Regions from separate parts of the Rahnella perminowiae genome, predicted to be linked through region 2. Evidence: predicted binding sites of a transcription regulator. Region 2 holds the regulator's gene; each other region holds the start of a gene.

Region 1 (7,516 bases), on a different contig from region 2:
CGTCGCTGCGGCCAGAGCGGTTTAAAACTCCCCGCTCTTTCTCTTGGCCTGTGGCACAGCTTTGGCCATGTCAGCCCGCTGGAATCCCAGCGGGCCTTGCTGCAAAAAGCCTTCGATTTAGGCATTACCCATTTTGATCTGGCGAATAACTACGGCCCGCCACCGGGCTCGGCGGAAGAAAATTTTGGCCGCTTGCTGAAACAGGATTTCGCGCCATATCGCGATGAACTGATCATCTCCACCAAAGCAGGTTACGACATGTGGCCGGGGCCGTACGGTTCCGGCGGCTCGCGCAAATATCTGCTCGCCAGTCTGGATCAGAGCCTGCAACGTATGGGGCTGGATTACGTTGATATCTTCTATTCGCACCGTGTGGATGAAGCAACACCGATGGAAGAAACTGCCGCGGCGCTGGCTTATGCGGTGCAAAGCGGCAAGGCGCTGTACGTCGGAATTTCTTCATATTCGCCGGAACGTACGCAGAAAATGGCGGAACTGTTACGCGAGCTGAAAGTGCCGCTGCTTATCCATCAGCCGTCCTACAATCTGCTAAACCGCTGGGTAGACAAGAGCGGGTTACTGAATACGCTGGAGCAAAATGGCACAGGCTGTATCGCGTTTACCCCTCTGGCGCAGGGGCTGCTGACCGGTAAATATCTTCAGGGTATTCCGGACGGTTCACGCATGCAGGTGGAAGGCAATAAAGTACGCGGTCTGAATGCCAATATGCTGTCAGAAGAGAACCTGAACAGTCTGCGGTTGCTCAATGACATGGCGCAACAGCGCGGACAGACCATGGCACAAATGGCGCTGAGCTGGCTGCTGAAAGATGATCGGGTAACGTCGGTGCTGATTGGTGCCAGCCGCCCGGAGCAACTGGATGAAAATGTGCAAGCGCTGAACAATCTGCGCTTCACCGCTCAAGAACTGGCGACGATCGATAAGCATGTGGCGGATGGTGAGCTGAATCTTTGGCAGGCTTCGTCAGATAAGTAGTGTTATAAAGATCAGCATTCTGAATTAACACTAAAATTAAAGTGTTAATTCAGATGCCGGGGGGTTTTAAATGAATACGGGTTAACGAATAACAATGAGATTATTTTTTGGCTTCCGGTGTTTTAACCGTCGGCTGCGGTGCCACTTTCGGCATCAGTTTAGGCATTTCGGCAAAAGTCACTTTTTCATTTTTCAACTGAGCCGCTAACTCTTTACTGATATCCAGATCTTTCGAATAACTTACCGTCGTTTGGACAGGGAAGATAACATCGATCTTATGGGCAACACGGTATTGTTCAGCCGACTTTTTAACCTGATCTGCAACAACCTGACGCGCCGCTTGCAGCTGTACCTGCCATTGGGCATCCAGAGCTTTAGCATCAGCCTGACGAACCTGGGCTGCTTTTTCCGGTGTCATGGTTTTATAAAGTTCTTCCGCTTGTTTAGCCGTGCCCTGAAGGCTCTTGTAAACCGCTTCGAGATGGGTTTTTTGTTGGGTAGCAAGACCAGATTCATCGACCACTTGTTGAATGTTTACGAATTTCACTTCCTTTTCCCCACCAGTTTGTGAATCACACCCGGAAAGCAAGCTTCCTGCAAGAATGGCTAAAGCAAGCGCTTTGCTGAAACGACGATTAATGACTGAATTCATAAAAATCCTAATTTGAATTGCTATATTAAATAAGAAATGAAAAATTATTATCCATAATTAATCGAACAATTCTAATTAATGAATTCTAAAGCATTCGTTAATCGAAAGCTTAATCCTGAAAATTCATAAGATTAATAAAAGCTTCTTATATCGATCAGCATTTTGGAAGTGCTTATTCCTCCCCGGGTAGGAAAATCCCTTTTGTATAGGAAAGGAGAAGACATCGGCACTCAATTAAAAGGGAATAAGAAGCATTAAGGCTGAATAAGCGCGTTAATACGGGACATGCGGAGGATTATTTCATCGGAAAAATACCCCCGCAATGTGTCTAAAAACAGACGCAGGGGCGTTCTCTGTGTCCCCCTTCGGCTGAAGGGGGGAAGATGTTATGCGAAGAATTTCGCCAGCACGAATAATCCGACAGATACGTTAATTGCGCCGCCTATGCGGGTAGCAATTTGCGCGAAGGGCATCAGCGTCATGCGGTTACCGGATGTCAGAATTGCCACGTCACCGGTGCCGCCCTGCCCGCTCTGACAGCAGGAGACGATCGCCACATCGATAGGGTGCATGCCGATTTTCTTACCCACATAAAAGCCGGTGCCGACCAGCGCCATTACGGTGGTCACAATCACCAGCAGGTTCTGAATAGTGAAAGCGTTGATCAGCTCCTGCCAAGGCGTAATGGCCACCCCTACCGCGAATAACACCGGATAAGTTACCGCCGTACGGAAGAATTTATACACCGTCATTGAACCGTGCTGAATAGTCGGCGAAACGCCGTTAGCCAGTTTCACCAGCACCGCCGCAAACAGCATGCCCACGGGCGCCGGCAGGCCAATCCATTTCTGGCCCAGCATTCCGACCATGTACAACAGGATCGCCAGCAGTGCGCCACAGGCCAGCGCATTGACGCCCGGGTTACCGTTAAATTCCTCAGTACCGCTGCCCATCTTGCCGTTGCCCGACGGCATCAGCTGGCCTTCACCCGTCAGATGTGGATAACGTTTCCCCAGCTGATTCAGCACACCCGCCAGCACAATGGCCGTCAGACCGCCAAGCATAACAATCGGCAGAATGCGCCCAAGCGCCACACCTTGCTCCATATGCAGGATGGTCGCGTAACCCATCGACAGCGGGATTGCGCCTTCTCCTACACCACCGGCCATGATTGGCAGGATCAGGAAAAAGAAGGTTTGCACCGGCGGTAAACCTAAAACCGTGCCCATCGCCATACCGGCGATCATCCCGACAACTTCGCCGCACAGCATCGGCACAAAAATACGCATAAAGCCCTGAATCAACACCTGACGATTCATGCTCATGATGCTGCCGACAATAATGCAGCAAATATAGAGGTAGAGAATATTGGTGGATTTATAAAATTTGACCGTGGAGTCAACAACAACATCCGGCAGCAGACCATAATGCACCATCGCCGAAGGAATAAACGTGGCACAAATCGCCGCGGCCCCCAGTTTCCCTACCACAGGTAAGCGTTTACCGAACTCACCGCAGGCAAAGCCGAAGAAGGCCAGCGTGGCGACCATCACCACGATGTCGCTCGGCAACTTGCCGTTCAGGCAGTCAAGCAGGATCAGTACGCCCGCCAGCAGAAAAAATGGCAGCGGGATGATGCCTATTTTGTAGTTATCAAGAATGTGCCACCATTTTTGTCTGGCTGAAAGGCCGGAGGTTTTCGTTTCTTTGACAGCGATGTAGGAATCGTCGGTTGTGCTCATGACATTGCCTCTTTCTTCGGAAGTCTTTTCTTATTGATGGTCTGAGCATATGAAAACGACCGGTCAGCCGGATGTGAGGTTGTTCAAATTAAAATCGCAGGGATAAAGGTTGTTATGGTGTTTATGGTGTTAATGCACCTTGCTTTATAAGGATTATAAGATTAGTAGTAAAACCCACCTTTAACCCTGTCATTACTGTGTGAAATCATCGCCATTTTAATCTCCTGTTCACAACTCTGCTTCTCTGCGATTACGGCTCACATTTTGCCGTGATAGGCTTATTCAATGTATGTTTTAAGTTCGCCTTGCAGCAGGTCGTATGAAATTCAGATTACCTTTTCAGGTAAAACTCTTTTTATCTCTGGTGGTATTTTCCTGCGTGTTGCTGGCACTGCTGGGGGCGATTTTATTTCATATTATCGACCGCCAGTTGCATCATGATCTCGGTCAGCGTGCCCGGGTTCAGGCCAGCGAGATTGCGCTGATGCCAGGGCTGGCGCAGAAAGTTAAGGCGCGGGATATTTCCGGCATCGCGCAGCTTATCCAGCCATTACGCGATAAAAGTGACGCCAGTTATATCGTCATCGGCGACACCCGCGAGCTGCATCTTTATCATTCCGAATCGCCGGATCGCGTAGACCTGCCGATGATCGGCGGTGATAACGCCGGTGTACTGGCCGGTAAAACCATTATTTCTGTGCGTCAGGGCGGCATTGGCGTTTCATTACGCAGCAAAGCCCCGATTCTGGATGCGAATAACCAGGTGATCGGGATTGTTTCGGTCGGTTATCTCACCTCATATATCGATAATATTAATGGCCGCCGTCTGGCGCAGGCCGGTTTATACGGTTTGCTGCTTTTATTATTGTTGTTTATCTTTTCCTGGATGTTTACCCGCAACGTTAAAAGACAGATGTTCTGGCTGGAACCCAAAGATATCGCCCTGCTGGTTCGCCAGCAAAAAGCTTTACTGGAAGCCATGTATGAAGGCGTATTTGCGGTTAACGCTGAAAAGCAGCTGATTTCCATTAACCGGGCTGCGCGTGAATTGCTCGATATCCGCCGGCCCGAAAACGAACTGCTGGGTAAACCCCTGGCGGAGGTGCTTCAGACGCCTCCCGCATTCTTCACGCAAAGCGGCGTCAGTGGAAATAACAGTCAACATGATCAGATTACGGTACTTAATCAGCGCCAGGTGATCGTCAACCGCGTGCCAATCGAACTGGAACCCGGTGCAGAGAGTGGCTGGGTATTCAGTTTCCGCGATAAAAATGACATTAATACGCTGAGCAGCCAGTTGAGTCAGGTGAAACGCTATGCTGATAATCTGCGCATCATGCGCCATGAACAGCTCAACTGGACCGCCACGCTGGCAGGTTTGTTGCAAATGCAGCGTTACGATGACGCCATGCACTATATACAGGCGCAATCGGAAGGCGCACAGGCGGTGCTGGATTTCGTCTCAGCGCGCTTTACCTCACCCGCGCTGTGCGGCCTGCTGCTGGGGAAATACGTCAGCGCGCGTGAAAAAGGCGTCGGGCTGAGCTTCGACCCGGCTTGTCAGCTCACCCGCATTCCGGCAGGCATTAGCGAAACCGAGCTGATGTCCGTAGTCGGTAACTTGCTCGATAACGCCGTGGACGCCACGCTGAAAGCGCTGTCGCCGCCTGCACCGGTTGAATTGTATATTTCCGACAGAAACCAGGAACTGCTGATTGAAGTCGCCGATCAGGGCAACGGTGTGGAAGATGCGCTCAAACCGCACCTGTTTGAACAAGGCGTCACCAGTAAGCCTTCCAGCGGACAGGACGCCACGGGTGCAGAACATGGCATCGGCCTGTATCTGGTTGCCGGTTATGTCCGTCAGGCGGGTGGTAGCATCGAAATATCAGACAACACGCCGCAAGGTACGATATTTTCAGTCTTTATCCCGTACCCGGCTGAAGCGTTAACAGGACAGAACCATGAATAACAGCAGCGCACTTGATGTCGTGATTGTGGAAGATGAGCCGCATCTGGCCGGTCTGCATCGTGATTTTATCGAGCAAAATTTTAATCTGCGCGTGGTGGGCATTGCGGCCACACTGGAACAGGCGCGTTCTCTGCTGCGGCTGCATCAGCCGCGGTTGATCTTGCTGGACAATTATTTGCCCGATGGTCAGGGCGTGGATCTGATCGACAGCCCGTTGCTGAAAAGTGTCGAATGTTCGGTCATTTTCATCACCGCCGCCAGCGACATGCAAACCTGCAGCCAGGCAATGCGCAGTGGCGCGTTCGATTACATTATCAAGCCGGTGTCATTTCATCGCCTGCGCAGTTCACTTGAACGCTTCATGCAACTGGTGCAAACCCTGCGTAATGTCAAAGTTGTTGATCAGCGGGCGCTGGATAAACTGTTTAATCTGCCCGCTACCGACACACCTTCAGCGCCTTCAGCCAAAGGCATTGAGCCGAATACGCTGGAACTGGTTCAGCGTGCGTTCACCACCAAACCTGATGTCAGCTGGTCAGTCGAGCAGGTGGTAGAAGAAGTCGGGATCAGCAAAACGACAGGCCGCCGTTATCTGGAATATTGCGTGGAAATTGGCTTTATCGCCGTGGAGATGCAGTACGGAAATATCGGTCACCCGAGGCGCCTGTATCGCAAAATAGCCGATGGCGGGAAATCTGCGTCATGATGTCCAATTGTGTCGGTTTCCCTGAGCGAATTACCCCCTCCCTGCCGGTGTTCTCACCGGCCAATTTCCGGCTTACCCCACCTGTTCAGGCTATTATTTCAGTGCATATTCATGTTTCAGACAACCGGTAAATTTCCGGCTTTCACGCAAATCTGAAATCTCTATTTACACCTGCCAATATGCACCGGCCATCACACGTTAATTTCATTTAAATTACAAAATTCAAACCCGCTAAAACCCCACAAAGAAAAAAGTTATTAACTTTATTAAAATCAACAAATTAACTATATTCTTAACGGATTACCCTGTCCTTTAATTAGGGGGGTAACCTCAAATATTTTCACCCGGAAATTTGTCATTAATTGTCAACGCTCACCGGGCGAAATTAGCCCCCCAAAATACCAACAAATACATAACCTGGAAATCAATCATGATTATTCCCCGGAAACATTGAGACTTGTCTCAGAATTTCGATGTGTTAGGGTATAACGCGTTCACTATTTCGTTACAGGCAAAATCCTATACGGTCCAACACAAAAACTAGACATCGAGCCGATACGGCTATTTATATCCAAGGAATGCACATTGCATGGCAATTAAAATCGAAGTAAAGAATCTTTATAAGGTATTTGGTGAAAATCCGGATCGCGCTTTCAAGATGATTGACGCAGGTAAGGGTAAAGAAGAAATTTTTGAGAAAACCGGTCTTTCACTTGGCGTTAAGAATGCCAGTCTGGCCATTGAAGAAGGCGAGATTTTCGTCATCATGGGGTTATCCGGTTCAGGTAAATCCACCATGGTACGCCTTCTCAATCGTCTGATAGAGCCCACCCGCGGCGAAGTCCTGATCGACGGCGAAGATATCGCCAAAATCTCAGAAGCAAAATTACGCCAGGTACGTCGCAGTAAAATCAGTATGGTGTTTCAGTCCTTTGCGCTGATGCCACACCTGACCGTGTTGAATAACACTGCGTTTGGTATGGAACTGGCCGGCGTGCCGGTGGAAGAGCGCAACGCCAAAGCGATTGACGCATTGCGTCAGGTCGGGCTGGAAAACTATGCCAATTCTTATCCGGATGAATTGTCAGGCGGGATGCGTCAGCGTGTCGGTTTAGCCCGGGCGATGGCCAACAACCCTGACATTTTGCTGATGGATGAAGCTTTCTCCGCACTCGATCCGTTAATTCGTACTGAAATGCAGGATGAGCTGGTGAAGCTTCAGGCTCAGCATCAGCGCACCATCGTGTTCATTTCTCATGATCTGGACGAAGCCATGCGTATCGGTGACCGTATCGCTATTATGCAGGGCGGCGAAGTGGTGCAGGTCGGCACGCCGGAAGACATTCTTAATAATCCGGCCAATGACTACGTTCGCACGTTCTTCCGTGGTGTCGATATCAGTCAGGTCTTCAGCGCCAAAGACATTGCCCGTCGTCGTGGCGCGCTTA
Region 2 (7,516 bases):
AGCAGCAGACGGATAGCGTCCTGATACGTTTCCAGCGCCTGATGCGCGTTCTGGCGCAGCAAACCGCTTTGCCATTGCGGCCATAGCCAGAGGGTGCCACCGAAGGCCAGCGCACAGCCGAGCAGCGTATCGACCAGTCGTGGTATCAGAAAATGCACACCGTTCATCGCCAGTAGTTGCAGGGTATACACTGCCGTCACCGTCATGCCGACCATCGCCAGCCCGTAATTTTTGCGTAAAACCGTATAGGACAACAAGGTGATCAGCAGCATGCACAGCAGCGTGGTGCTTTCCGGTAGCGCCAGTTTTAACAATCCTGAAGCAATCAGCAAACCGGCCAGCGTACCGAGCGCACGGTGCTGGATCCTGACCCGCGTGGCGTTATAGCCGTTCTGGCTGACCAGCATGATAGTCAGCAAAATCCAGTACGGTTTGGGCAAATTGAAGAACAGCCCCAGGCTGCTGCCAATCGCTAAAATAATGCCCAGACGCGCGGCATTACGCAGTGCCACGGATTTGAAAGAAAGATAGCTTTTTAGCGCAGTCCAGAAGGGCAGACGTGGCTGGGTGCTCATCAGATCGCGCCGGTATAACGGGCGCTGGGTCCGCAGCAGGCGTGCAATGCGGCTGAAATGGTAATAACAAAACTGGCCAACCGGATTGTCCGGGTTACGCGCGGCGATTTTCTCCAGCGCAGCCAGCTCATTGGCCATGGTAAAGCGCTCAGATAAACGGTGATAAAGAATATCGCCGGCAATCACCCGAAGACGGGTGGAAATCACCTGCGCATTGCGGCGGATTACCGCTTCTGCATGGCTTTCCTCAACCAGTTTCTGTACTTCCTCCGGCTGATGCAGGCTGACGGTAATGTGCTCCTGCAAATCGAGAGCAACCTGAAAAAGCTGAAACAGTCGCTTATGGTGATGATGATGTCCGTGTTGTGGCAGCATGTGTAATTGCTGATAAAGCAGGGCAATCAGATCGATAACCTGCTGCTGACGGGTAAGTAATGGCGGCAACGCCGTCTCGGGATCGGTATGTTGCGTCAGCAGACTGTACTTGGCCTCGAAATAATCCGCGAGTTGCAGATAAAGCTGGCTGAGCGTTTCGCGCATAGGCTGTTCTTGCGAAATACGAAACCACACCCAGTTAAACACCCCGTACCAGGCTGTGCCTGCTGCGAACAGCACCGGTGCCTGCCACATCGGGCGCACGCCGACCATACTCAGTGTGAAAATAGTGGCTACCAGCGCGCCGGGTAACAGGCGCGCATGTAACGGGCTGATTTCACCGGTAACGCCGAGCAATAACGCCAGTGATAGCATGATCAGCGGCAGCGGAACGTGCCAGTTTTCCAGCATCAGTTGCAGCAGAATGCTGCTCACGGCAAACAGTGAACCGCCGACGATCAGACGTTTGAAAAAGCGTTTGTGCGGGGTATCCAGACCGGCGATGTTACAGCAGGCCGGGCAGAGGGAAAACAGCAGACCCATTTGCAAGTTGCCAAACAGCCAGCAAATGCCAACAGGCAGGCACAACACCAGCGTCTGGCGCAGCGCGTAATTCACTTCAGGATGGTAAAACAGTTTTCGCCATAACGTCATGGGTAAAGCTTAGCCCATAAAAAAGGCGCGACAGTATTCTGCCGCGCCAATTTTCGAGGGATTAACGTGTGCCGTAAACGACAATCGTTTTCCCGTGTGCGGAGATCAGGCTCTGATCTTCCAGCATTTTGAGGATTCGTCCGACTGTTTCACGTGAACAACCGACGATTTGGCCAATTTCCTGACGGGTAATCTTGATTTGCATCCCGTCCGGATGGGTCATTGCATCAGGCTGTTTAGCCAGGTTGAGCAACGTTTGAGCGATACGACCGGTTACGTCGAGGAAGGCAAGGTTGCCGACTTTCTCTGACGTCACTTGCAGACGGTTGGCCATCTGCGCGGAGAGACGCATCAGAATATCCGGGTTAACCTGAATCAGCTGGCGGAACTTTTTATACGAAATTTCAGCCACTTCACAGGCAGTTTTAGCACGTACCCAGGCACTACGTTCCTGACCTTCTTCGAAGAGTCCCAGCTCACCGATGAAGTCACCTTGGTTAAGGTAGGACAGTATCATTTCCTTGCCTTCTTCATCTTTAATCAGGACAGCAACTGACCCTTTCACGATGTAGTAAAGCGTTTCGGCTTTTTCACCCTGGTGAATCAGCGTACTTTTAGAAGGATACTTATGTATATGACAGTGAGACAGGAACCATTCAAGAGTCGGGTCTGTTTGTGGCTTGCCGAGAACCATTAGCTATTATCCTCTGTTGTTATCGCTGCCCAAAATCACAGGGCTCAGAGTTCCCTGTATGGCACTTCAAATCCAAAGCGCCCTTTCAGCATATAACTCCCCAGAAATGCTGCAAGCGGATGTCGGAGTGCAACAGCCTGTTTATTGCTGTTAACACCGTGGGTTCTGTTCTTAAACCGCAAAAACCGTCACCGCAATTTACTGGAAAGTATGTTTCGGCTTTGTTTGTAGCACAGGTTTGAGATGCTGTCTTCTGTTGTCTCGCTTCAGCATGATGGCGATCGGGTTACGTTGCCAGATTTTGGTCTAAAGGGTACTCTGAGAGCAGATTTCTAAAAGTTTATTCACCGGGAGAATAGTTCATGCACGCACGTGTCAAATGGGTTGAAGGGCTGACCTTTTTAGGTGAGTCAGCGTCGGGTCATCAGATTTCAATGGATGGTAACGCGGGCGATAAAGCCCCAAGCCCGATGGAAATGTTACTGATGTCCGCAGGCGGCTGCAGTGCAATTGACGTGGTATCTATTTTACAGAAAGGCCGTAATGACGTGCGTGATTGTGAAGTGAAGCTGACTTCACAACGCCGCGAAGAAGCGCCGCGTCTGTTCACGCATATCAATCTGCATTTTATCGTCACCGGTAAGGATCTGAGCGATAAGATTGTTGAACGTGCGGTCAGCCTGTCTGCCGAAAAATACTGTTCAGTGTCTCTGATGTTGGGTAAAGCGGCCACCATCACCCACAGCTTTGAAGTGATTGCTGCGGAATAAAGTTTACTCGATTTTCTTACCTTCCATCAGGCGCTGCACCAGTGGCGCCATGATCAGCTCCATCGCCAGCCCCATTTTCCCACCTGGTACCACCAGCGTTTTGATGTGCGAGATAAATGACCCCTGCAACATTGCCAGCAGATAGGGGAAATCGATGTCGTCCAGTCCCTGGAAATGGATCACCACAAAGCTTTCATCCAGTGACGGAATGGCTTTTGCTGCGAACGGGTTTGAGGTGTCGATAGTCGGCACACGCTGGAAGTTGATGTGGGTGCGGGAAAACTGCGGCGTAATGTAGCTGATATAATCATCCATCGAACGCACGACGGAATCCATCACTGCTTCACGTGAATGGCCACGCTCCCCGGTATCGCGCACCAGTTTCTGGATCCACTCCAGGTTAACGATAGGCACAACGCCGACCAGCAAATCGACCTGGGCGGCGACATCAATTTTGTCTGTCACTACACCGCCGTGCAGGCCTTCATAGAATAAGATATCCGTTGGTTCCGGCAACGCCTGCCATGGCGTAAACGTGCCCGGCACCTGATTATAGGGAACCGCTTCGTCATAAGTATGCAAATACTTACGTGAACGGCCGGTGCCGGTTTTGCCATATTCGATAAAGCTTTTTTCCAGCAAACCAAAGTCATTGGCTTCCGGCCCGAAATAACTGATGTGCCGCCCGAGATCGCGTGCCTTACGGATCGCGGCATCCATTTCAGGACGGGTGAAATGGTGAAAACTGTCGCCTTCCAGCTCCGCAGCACGTAAGCCAAGCTGTTGAAATATTTTACGAAACGCCACGCTGGTGGTCGTGGTGCCTGCACCGCTCGAACCGGTAACGGCAATAACAGGATGTTTGGCTGACATAAATGCTTTTCTCCAGAAAGGGGATACAGGCTGGCGTGACGCGGTCTTTTCTGTGGTTGAAAATGTAGTGCCGTGCTGCGCATAATTAAGCCTATTGTTACCATATTTATTCGCGAAGTGACAGGTTGTCACAACCTGCTTTCGAGCGGCTCTACCCGTCCTGCGGCACTTCTTCCTGCCCGGCGCGGAACTGACCGCGTGGCATAATATTCAGCGTTTCATGCAACTCTGACCATACCAGTACAATATCACCGCTTTTCAGCTGACGTTTCACGTCATCGACTTTTTGTTCCAGCGATCTTTCCTGCTCGCCGTAATCGGTGCCTTCGCGCAATACGAAGGATTCCACCACGCTGGTGAGCAGTTCAGGATCCAGTTCCTGCCAGGGAATAATCACTCTGTTTTTTCCTTAGTCTTATTTTCTAAATAGGGGGCGATCCAGGCCGGAATGCGTTGTTCCAGCCACATTTGGGGGTTACGTAAGCTGCCGGACACAAAGCCGACATGTCCGCCATGTTCCGTTAACTGATATTCCACGCAATCCGGTAAATCTTCTGCTTTCGGGATGACGTCGGGTGTCATAAACGGATCGTCTTTGGCGTGGATAATCAGCAGGGGGGTTCTGACCTGTGCCAGTAACGGCAGACCGCTGCACCGGCGGTAATAATCCAGCGCGTCGGTAAATCCGTGCGCTTTTGAGGTAATGGCATCGTCAAATTCACGAAGACGACGCATGGCTTTCAGTTGCGCCAGCGTGACGGGCAATGTCCCAGGGTATTTTGCCAGCTTACGCGAGGCATTGCCTTTGAGCTGACCGAGCAGATAGTGCTGATAAATCCGTGATGAACCGCGTTCCAGCCGGTAAGCGCAAGGTTCCAGCATCAGCGGTGCGGAGACCACCACGGCGGCGCTCAGCGTACAATTTTCGCCTTCCTGCCCGAGATAACATGTCAACATATTGCCGCCGAGTGACACACCTACCGCGCCGGTCGGGACTTCGCCATAGGTCTCATTGAGCCAGTGAATGAAAAAGCGGGCATCTTCGGTTTCACCGGAATGATAAATACGCAGCAGCTTATTAGGTTCACCGCCGCATCCGCGGAAATGCATGACCACACCAAGCCAGCCTTTGTCTTTCCACGCCTGCAATAAGCCGTGCGCATACGGGCTGTAAAAGCTGCCTTCCAGGCCGTGAAACAGGATCATGCGAGGTTTATGTCGCGCCTGTGCCGGATCTTCACTCCAGGCTAAATCCAGAAAATCGCCGTCCGGCGTATCCAGCCTTTGCCAGTGAGGTTTAAGTGTTGCATGCCGTCTTATCAGTCGCGGTAACAGCGTCTGGAGGTGCGGATTACTGGCCCCGCGTAAGGGGCGAAAGGTTTCAACCATAAGATGAATAAATTTCTCTTAAGAGGCTCTTGTGCGATCAATATCACGCTGTTAGCTTCAATGCTATCGCACATCTTTCGGGTCGGAGAACCCAAATTAAATGGAACCTGGTTTATTTTTATCGATGCTTGGATTTTTATGGGTCGCCGCCATTACCCCCGGCCCGAACAATATGTTACTCACCACGTCTGGCGCTAACTTTGGGTTCTTCCGTTCACTTTGGCTGATGGTCGGCATTATGCTTGGTATGCAAAGTATTTTGCTGCTGGTGGCCTTTGGTGTCGGCGGTCTCATCACGATTTATCCTGCGTTACACCTGTTTCTCAAAATCGCCGGTAGCCTGTATCTGCTGTGGCTGGCGTGGAAGATTGCAACGTCTGCCTATGAAAAACTGGAAACCGGTGCGCCGCCGCCAAAACCGATCCGTTTGTATCAGGGCTGGTTGCTGCAATTTCTTAATCCGAAAGCCTGGCTGATGGGACTGGGTGCGGTCGCGAGCTTCAGTCTGGCGGGCGCCGCCTATAATCCTTCGATTGCCGGTATCAGCCTTGGGATGTTCCTGGTGAACCTGGTATCGGGCATTATCTGGCTTGGCTTCGGCACGGTGATTGGTCGCCTGCTGCGCAGCAAGCGTGCGTGGTACACTTTTAACATTGCGATGGGTATTCTGACCGCCGCCTGTGTGCTGTTAATCTGGCATTAATTTACAGACAAAAAAGGAGCCATCACGGCTCCTTTCCCGTTTGTGAGCATACGATCAGCTGTCGATATCAAAAGTTTTAGACATTTCTTCCAGTTGTTCCTGGGCATCGAGCCAGGTCATTTCAGTCTCTTCCAGCGCACCTTTCACTTTGGTCTGCTGTTGCAGACACTCCGTGAGATCGGCCTTACGGCTGATGTCATAAATGGCGGAGTCGGCCAGACGGGCTTCAATTGCTGCCAGTTCGGTACCCAGTTTCTCCATCTGTGCTTCCAGCCTGGTGATTTGCTTGCGCAGTGGCTGAGTCTGGTTGCGGAAATCGGCTTCGCGACGTTTCTGATCTTTACGCGATTGCGCACTGTTAACGCCGCCGTCTTTAGCCGGTGCATCCTGCTGGCTTTCCTGACGCTGAATGTCCACCAGCCATTGCTGATAATCTTCCAGATCGCCGTCGAACTGTTCCACTTTGCCGCCGTGTACCAGATACAAATCGTCAGTAGTGGAACGCAATAAGTGGCGGTCATGCGACACGACAACCATCGCACCCTCAAAGTCGATCAGCGCTTCGGTCAGTGCCTGACGCATGTCGAGATCCAGGTGGTTGGTCGGTTCATCAAGCAGCAGCAGGTTAGGGCGCTGCCAGACAATCAGCGCCAGCACCAGGCGCGCTTTTTCACCGCCGGAGAACCGCCCGGTAGGATCCGTCACTTTATCGCCGTGGAAACCAAATCCGCCGAGATAATCGCGCAATTGCTGTTCGGTTTCTTTATTCGCCAGACGCACCAGATGTTGCAGCGGCGAATCTTCTGCGCGCAGGAACTCCAGCTGATGCTGAGCGAAATAACCGAGTTTGACGCCTTTCGCCAGCCCAATGTCCCCGTGAAGCGGCGGCATGGTTCCGGCCAGCAGTTTGATAAGCGTCGATTTACCTGCACCGTTACGGCCGAGTAAACCGATACGTGAACCCGGCACCAGATTCAGTTTGATCGACTCCAGAATCGTGGTGTCGCCATAACCGGCGCTGACCTTTTCCATCCGCAGCAGCGGATCGGGCAAGCTTTCCGGTGAGCGGAAGCTAAAATGAAAAGGATTGTCTACGTGCGCCGGGGCTATCAGCTCCATGCGCTCCAGCATTTTAATACGGCTCTGCGCCTGTTTGGCTTTGGTCGCCTGCGCCCGGAAACGATCGATATAACTTTGCAGATGCGCCACTTTTTCCTGCTGACTTTCAAACAAAGCCTGCTGTTGCGACAGTTTGGTCGCACGCTGGCGTTCGAAAGACGAGTAGTTACCGGTGTATTCGTTCAGCGTCTGCTGTTCGATATGCAGTATTTTATCGACAATAGGATCCAGAAAATCACGGTCATGAGAAATCAGCACCAGCGTGCCGGTGTAGCTTTTCAGCCACTTTTCAAGCCAGATCACCGCGTCTAAATCCAGGTGGTTGGTCGGTTCGTCAAGCAGCAGTAAATCGGAACGACAAATC
Region 3 (7,516 bases), on a different contig from region 2:
GCCGAATCCACAATACAGGTAAAATCAAAGGCAGTGTCTGCACACATCAGACCGGCGATTATCGCCATGTTGCCTTTCCCCACCAGCTGATTCGCCATAATGATTTTACGCACGCCGTGAGCAAACGCCGCGCTGACCTGGGGAGGTGTCGCCAGCGTGATACCCCAAGCGCCGAATTCCAGCTGCATCTGATACAGTTCAGGGCTCATGGTCGTTTTGCCATGAGGTGCCAGTTTCAACTGATAGCGCTGGATAAACTCACGCATCCAGGCAAGGTTGTGTTCGATTCGTTCTTCGAGCAGTACGGCCACCGGCAGGCTGACATCTTCACGCAGGATATTCCAGCCCTGTTCACGGATATCGCCCATACGTGCACCGGCGCGCAACGGCCCCAGACCTTTCGTGTGTGTATTAACCGGCTGCTGTGAAAAATCAGTCTCTGACATACGTGTTTTCTCATTGGCGAATGTCTTTAAAACCTAACGTAAAACTGCTGCAAATAAAATACAAAAACCGGCGCAGGCGGAGCCTGAACACCGGTTTTTTATCCTGACAGCTGTCGGTTAAAGCTTTTGCGATAGCTTAACCGTCGCGGCAATATTTCGTGCAGATTTACGCAGGTTGTCTGCGGCGTTTTTCAGGGCATCATCAAGCGTACAAATGCTGTAGAGCACGCTGAAAACAGCATCCAGCCCATGGTCATAAACAATATCAACATCTTTTGTCAGACTGCCGGCGATGCCAATCACCGGTTTATTGTAACGTTTAGCCACCCGCGCCACACCGATCGGCACTTTGCCGTTGATGCTCTGGCTGTCAATCCGCCCTTCGCCGGTGATCACCAGCGTGGCGTCTTTCACCAGTTCATCCAGCCCCAGCGCGTCGGTAACAATCTCAATACCCTGGCGCAGCTCAGCATGACAGAACCCGTAAAGTGCAGCACCCATGCCTCCGGCCGCACCGGCTCCGGGAACATACTCAACGTCAATACCCAGATCTTGTTTGATCACCCGGGCGTAATGGTGCAGATAGCCGTCAAGCTGTTGGATCATCTCCGGTGTCGCGCCTTTTTGCGGCCCGAAGATGGCAGAAGCGCCATCCTTACCGGTCAGCGGATTCGTGACGTCACAGGCCACTTCGAAGCGGCATGTTTTAATTCTCGGATCCAGCCCGCTGATATCAATGCGATGCAGTTTTTCCAGCTCGCCGCCGCCCTGGCCAATCGGCTTGCCCTCTTTGGTCAGCAGCTTCGCGCCCAGTGCCTGCATCATGCCTGCTCCGCCATCGTTAGTGGCGCTGCCGCCAATCCCGATAATGCAGTGTTTTACGCCGTGGCCAAGGGCAGAATGGATCAGTTCACCTGTGCCGTACGACGTGGTTTTCAGCGGATTGCGTTGCGCAGGGGGAACACTTTCCAGCCCGCTGGCCGCCGCCATCTCGATGAAAGCGATTTTCTCATCACCTGAAAGCCCGAAGAATGCTTCCAGCGGCGTGCCCAGTGGTCCGGTCACATTCACCTTCACCACCCGTCCGCCGGTGGCTGCAACCATCGCTTCCACCGTGCCTTCGCCGCCATCGGCAACCGGTAACTTGACGTACTCCGCGTCGGGAAAAATTTCACGGAACCCGCTCTCAATGGCTTTTGCCACATCCAAAGCTGACAAACTTTCTTTGTATGAATCCGGTGCGATCACTATTTTCATAAAGTCATTACCTTCATAAACTGCGTGCGCCGATGTGGGAAAGCGCCCTGTCAGTTTTGCATCCTGCCTGAAGGGTCGCGCGCCACCGTGTTCATTAGCGCCGCGCGTCCGCCGCAGACTAACGGGTAACTTCAACCTTCGCTAAGGTTTCATAATAGCGCGCAATGGCGCTATGGTCAGATTGCCCGTGACCATCCGCTTTCAGAGCCTGCATCATTTCCATGACCAGCGAGGTCAGAGGCAGTTGTGCGCCGACGCTGTGGGAGGTATCAAGTGCGTTTGCTAAGTCTTTGATGTGTAAATCAATACGGAAGCCCGGTTTGAAGTTGCGATCCATCACCATCGGCGCTTTCGCTTCCAGCACGGTACTGCCCGCCAGACCACCACGGATAGCCTGGAAAACCAGATCCGGATCGACGCCCGCTTTGGTTGCCAGCACCAGCGCTTCTGACATCGCAGCAATGTTCAGCGCCACGATCACCTGGTTCGCCAGTTTGGTCACGTTGCCCGCACCGATATCCCCGGTATGCACAACGGAACCGGCCATAGACTTCATGATTTCATAGCATTTATCGAACACCGCTTTGTCGCCGCCGACCATTACGGACAGCGTACCGTCGATGGCTTTAGGTTCTCCGCCTGAGACCGGAGCATCCAGCATCGCGATGTGTTTGGCGGCCAGTGCTTCACTGATTTCACGGCTTGCCAGCGGGGCGATTGAACTCATGTCGATGAGAATGCTACCCGGACGCACACCCTCAATCAGACCGTTTTCACCCAGCGCCACTTCCCTCACCTGCGGTGAGTTTGGCAACATGGTGATAATCACATCGGAAACGGCGGCAACCGCTTTTGGCGTGTCGGCGGCAGTTGCGCCGAGTTTTACGATTTCACTTACGTTATCCAGATTGCGGTCCATGACGACCAGCTCATAACCTGCTTTCAGCAGATTTTTGCTCATAGGCTTGCCCATGATGCCTAAACCGATAAAGCCAATTTTCATTCGGGTATCCTCTTTATAATGATGTATTGAGAGCAGATCACTGGGTGAAGCGATCGCACAGCGCCTGTGTACCTGCGCGGAAAACGCCTAAATCACTGCCGACCGCCACAAAGGTCGCGCCCCATTCCAGATAACGGCGGGCATCGGCTTCAACCGGAGCCAGAATACCGCTGGGTTTGCCATGCGCTTTTGCACGCGCAAAAATGTGACGGATAGCGGCCTGCACGTCCGGGTGCCCGGCGTTGCCAAGATGTCCCATGCCGGCGGCCAGATCACTCGGGCCGACGAAAATGCCGTCGATGCCATCAACAGCAGCAATGGCATCCAGATTGTCGACGCCTTGCTGGCTTTCGATTTGCACCATCACCGCAATGTTGTCATTGATGCGGGTGAAGTAATCCGGCACGGTGCCGAACATATTGCTGCGGTGTGAAACGGAAACGCCACGGATCCCGGCGGGCGGATAACGGGTTGATGCTACGGCCAGTTCTGCCTGTTCCTGTGTTTCTACAAACGGGATCAGAAAATTATAAAAACCGATGTCCAGCAGGCGTTTAATCACCACCGGATCATTAAATTGCGGACGGACCACCGGTGCGCTGCGGCTGCCTTTCAGCGCCATCAGCTGCGGCACAAAAGTACCGACATCGTTGGGTGCATGCTCACCATCAAGCAACAGCCAGTCAAAACCCGCCACACCCAGCACCTCGGTTGAAATCGGGCTGGATAATGCTGACCAACATCCAATCAGGGTTTTCCCTTGCAACAAATCCTGACGAAACTGATTTGGAATCATTTGATTACTCATATCTGATATCTGACCTCATCAAAGGGGCAGAGCCGGATATCCGGAATGCCCCGCATCACAATTTACTGTTTCTTAAGTTCCAGCCGTTTGATATCGCCGACCACCAGCAGATAGCAAAGCATTGCCATCAGTGCTGAACAGCCCACAAAAATTAATGCCATATTGAAAGAGTGCAGACCTTTCACGATGTAGCCGATCACCAGCGGCGTCACGATAGAGGCGACATTACCGAATACGTTGAAAATGCCGCCGCACAAGCCGATGACTTCTTTCGGTGCGGTATCGGCAATCACCGGCCAGCCGAGCGCCCCGAAGCCTTTACCGAAGAAGGCCAGCGCCATCAGGGTAACGACCAGCGCATTATTGTCGGTGTAATTGCACAAGATGATGCTGGTGGCTAATAACATGCCCAGTACGATAGGAATTTTACGGGCCACGGTCAGCGAGTAACCACGTCTGATCAGAAAATCCGAGAACACACCACCCAGCACACCGCCCGCAAAACCACACAGCGCAGGGATGGCGGCAATCATCCCGACTTTAAGAATAGACATACCCTTTTCCTGAACCAGATAAATCGGGAACCAGGTCAGGAAGAACCACGTAATGCTGTTAATGAAGTACTGACCGAAGAAGATCCCGAGCATCATGCGGCTGCTCAGCATCTGACGGACGTAACTCCATTTCGGACCACTTTGCGCGCTGCCGGTTTTCTTGTGGTCGATGTCCACCACCGCACCGCCGTCTTTCAGATACTCCAGCTCGCTTTTAGAAATATGCGGATGTTCCGGCGGGTTGTGAATGAATGTGATCCACACCAGTGTCAGCACAAAACCAATCACACCCATGACGATGAAAACATGTTCCCAGCCCCAGGCGTAGGTCAGCCAGCCCAGCAACGGTGAGAACAGTGCCAGGGAGAAATACTGGGCGGAGTTAAAAATTGCGGAAGCCGTGCCGCGTTCAGTGGTCGGAAACCAGGCTGCCACGATACGGGCATTTGCCGGAAAAGACGGCGCTTCTGAAAAGCCGAGCATGAAGCGCAGCATGAACAGTGTCAGTGCACCGTAAGCCAGCGGAAACCAGCCCACAAACCCCTGCAACAGGGTGAACAGCGACCAGAAGAACAAACTGTAGGTATACACTCTTTTGGAGCCAAATCTGTCCAGCAGCCAGCCGCCGGGTAATTGCATAATCAGGTAAGCCCAGCCGAATGCTGCAAAGATTTGTCCCATGTCGGCAGCATCCAGACCCAGCTCACGCGCGACCTCAGTACCCGCGATAGAAAGCGTTGCGCGGTCAGCGTAATTGACCGCCGTGATTAAAAAGATAATCAGCAAAATATAGTAACGTATGTGCGTACGTACCTTACTTTGCACGACTGTCCTGGACTGAGATTCAATGTTCATGGTGACCCTCATTATCATAATGCGAAAAATTTCAGGGAAATTACCGTTATCGAAATAACGTTTTGCATTCACCTGTGGTTATTCGCCGTACAGTTTCTTCATTCGAAACAGGCAACAAACGTTTTATTTATGATCGCCTGACATTTACCTGTATTACTTTCAACATCACCTTCAGAGGGCCAATACAGTATAAAAAAGAGGTTCCAAAATAACATTGTGCATTCGCCCAAGAATACCCCCGCTGATTGTGACTATTCTTTTGCATACACACATCGGTGTGGGAGGAGACTCACAGATTGTGCAAAGGCGATAACCGCGCCAACAAAAGGGTGATTAGCATCACATTGATTCTGTCACCTGCAACACAGAATGACATCCAACAGGCAAAAAGCTGGTCAGTTGCACAATGAGGTTCCCTGAAGACTGCCTTATAATGGATTCCATATCCTGTATTACCCGAGTATGTTTACAAGAGTCTTATTGAGCGTCAACTTCAGAGAATTAACCGGGATATATTATTCCGGGATGTTTAATAAACGCGGAGACAGTTATGTCACGTAATAAAGATAAAGAACACGCTACCGAAGCGCTTTTTATTAAAGTTCATGAAAGCGATAACGTAGCAATTATTGTGAATGACAACGGCTTAAAGGCCGGCACCCGATTTGCTAATGGTCTGGAATTAATTGAGCATATTCCGCAAGGCCATAAAGTGGCACTAGAGCCGATTGCCAAAGGCGGCGATATTATCCGTTACGGAGAAATCATTGGTTATGCAGTACGGGATATTGCGCAGGGCGGATGGATCGACGAATCACTGGTAGAATTACCGGTCGCGCCTGAACTTGACAGCCTGCCGCTGGCCACCCGTGTACCGCCGGAACTGCCACCGCTGGAAGGTTATACCTTTGAAGGTTACCGTAATGCCGACGGCAGCGTCGGCACCAAAAACCTGCTGGGGATCACGACCAGTGTGCACTGCGTGGCGGGCGTCGTAGACTACGTGGTGAAAATCATTGAGCGTGATTTACTGCCTAAATTCCCCAATGTCGACGGTGTCGTGGCGTTGAACCATCTTTACGGCTGCGGTGTGGCGATTAATGCGCCTGCGGCGATAGTGCCGATCCGCACTATCCACAATCTGGCGCTGAACCCGAACTTTGGCGGCGAAGTGATGGTGGTCGGTCTGGGCTGTGAAAAGCTGCAACCCGAGCGCCTGCTGGAAGGTACCCCGGACGTGCAGGCGATTTCCCTCGACGACACGCATATCGTCCGTTTGCAGGATGAACAGCATGTCGGTTTCCAGTCGATGGTGGACGATATCCTGACCGTCGCACAATTTCATCTGGAACGCCTGAACCGCCGTCAGCGCGAAACCTGCCCGGCTTCAGATCTGGTGGTGGGCACGCAGTGTGGCGGCAGTGATGCTTTCTCAGGCGTAACTGCCAACCCGGCAGTAGGTTATGCATCAGACCTTCTGGTGCGCTGCGGCGCAACGGTGATGTTCTCGGAAGTGACAGAAGTACGCGACGCCATCCATTTGCTGACGCCTCGCGCTGCGGACGTCGACGTGGGTAAGCGTCTGCTGGAAGAAATGGCCTGGTACGATAATTATTTGTCGATGGGCCAGACTGACCGCAGCGCTAATCCGTCTCCTGGCAACAAAAAAGGGGGGCTGGCTAATGTGGTTGAAAAAGCGCTGGGCTCCATTGCTAAATCCGGTACCAGTGCGATTTCTGAAGTGTTGTCACCCGGACAGCGTCCGACCAAAAAAGGCCTGATTTACGCCGCCACACCTGCCAGTGATTTTGTCTGCGGAACCCAGCAGTTGGCTTCGGGTATTACCGTTCAGGTATTCACTACCGGACGCGGTACGCCATACGGTCTGCTCGCCGTGCCTGTGATTAAAATGGCCACACGCACCACACTGGCAAACCGCTGGCATGACCTGATGGACATCAACGCCGGGACAATCGCAACGGGTGATGCCACTATTGAGGATGTGGGCTGGGAACTGTTCCATTTCATTCTGGACATCGCCAGCGGGCGCAAGAAAACCTGGTCAGATACCTGGGGCATCCACAATGCACTGGCGGTGTTTAACCCCGCCCCCGTGACCTGAGTCACCGATCCTCCGATAAACCAAAGGCCAGCAAATGCTGGCCTTTTGATGTTTCTGCACTGAAGAAAAACCTACTGCGCCGCTGCGGCACCGGCTTGTTCTGCACCGACCAGCCCGACTTTCAGATAACCGGCTTTACGCAGGTTATCCATCACGCTCATCAGCGTTTCGTAATCCACACTCTTATCCGCACGGAAGAAAATCGTACTCTGTTTATTGCCCTGAGTACGCTCATCCAGCATGGCGGTCAGATTACTGCTGTTGACCGGTATATCACCGAGAAACAGTTGCTTATCAGCTTTTACCGACAGGAAAATCGGTTTCTCCGGACGCGGCTGTTGTTTTGCCGTCGAAGCCGGTAAATCTACCCGCACATCTACGGTAGCCAGCGGCGCTGCCACCATGAAAATGATCAGCAATACCAGCATGACGTCGATAAAAGGCGTGACGTTGATGTCATGCATTTCACCA

The links. Region 2 encodes CRP, which controls carbon source genes, mostly activating them, when cyclic AMP is high. Its sites were predicted from a motif close to ATGTGANNNNNNTCACAT; they were not measured.
Region 1: the regulator CRP is predicted to act here: its motif matches at 3,462-3,479, upstream of J1781_RS03500 (2-hydroxycarboxylate transporter family protein).
Region 3: the regulator CRP is predicted to act here: its motif matches at 5,251-5,268, upstream of garD (galactarate dehydratase).

What each region holds. Positions count from the first base shown of each region.
Region 1 covers NZ_JAFMOT010000153.1:24,770-32,285, forward strand. The annotation lists gene mgrA (L-glyceraldehyde 3-phosphate reductase) at 1-996, shown strand, start outside; gene J1781_RS03495 (OmpH family outer membrane protein) at 1,097-1,648, opposite strand; gene J1781_RS03500 (2-hydroxycarboxylate transporter family protein) at 2,035-3,390, opposite strand; gene J1781_RS03505 (ATP-binding protein) at 3,710-5,362, shown strand; gene J1781_RS03510 (response regulator) at 5,355-6,068, shown strand; gene proV (glycine betaine/L-proline ABC transporter ATP-binding protein ProV) at 6,658-7,516, shown strand, end outside.
Region 2 covers NZ_JAFMOT010000141.1:623-8,138, forward strand. The annotation lists gene J1781_RS01465 (YccS/YhfK family putative transporter) at 1-1,604, opposite strand, end outside; gene crp (cAMP-activated global transcriptional regulator CRP) at 1,666-2,298, opposite strand; gene J1781_RS01475 (OsmC family protein) at 2,661-3,068, shown strand; gene J1781_RS01480 (phosphoribulokinase) at 3,072-3,941, opposite strand; gene J1781_RS01485 (YheU family protein) at 4,093-4,338, opposite strand; gene J1781_RS01490 (hydrolase) at 4,335-5,330, opposite strand; gene J1781_RS01495 (LysE family translocator) at 5,431-6,033, shown strand; gene J1781_RS01500 (ABC transporter ATP-binding protein) at 6,088-7,516, opposite strand, start outside.
Region 3 covers NZ_JAFMOT010000183.1:106,141-113,656, reverse strand. The annotation lists gene J1781_RS17800 (amino acid deaminase) at 1-446, opposite strand, end outside; gene J1781_RS17795 (glycerate kinase) at 564-1,703, opposite strand; gene garR (2-hydroxy-3-oxopropionate reductase) at 1,822-2,733, opposite strand; gene garL (2-dehydro-3-deoxyglucarate aldolase) at 2,744-3,514, opposite strand; gene J1781_RS17780 (MFS transporter) at 3,577-4,923, opposite strand; gene garD (galactarate dehydratase) at 5,474-7,045, shown strand; gene exbD (TonB system transport protein ExbD) at 7,117-7,516, opposite strand, start outside.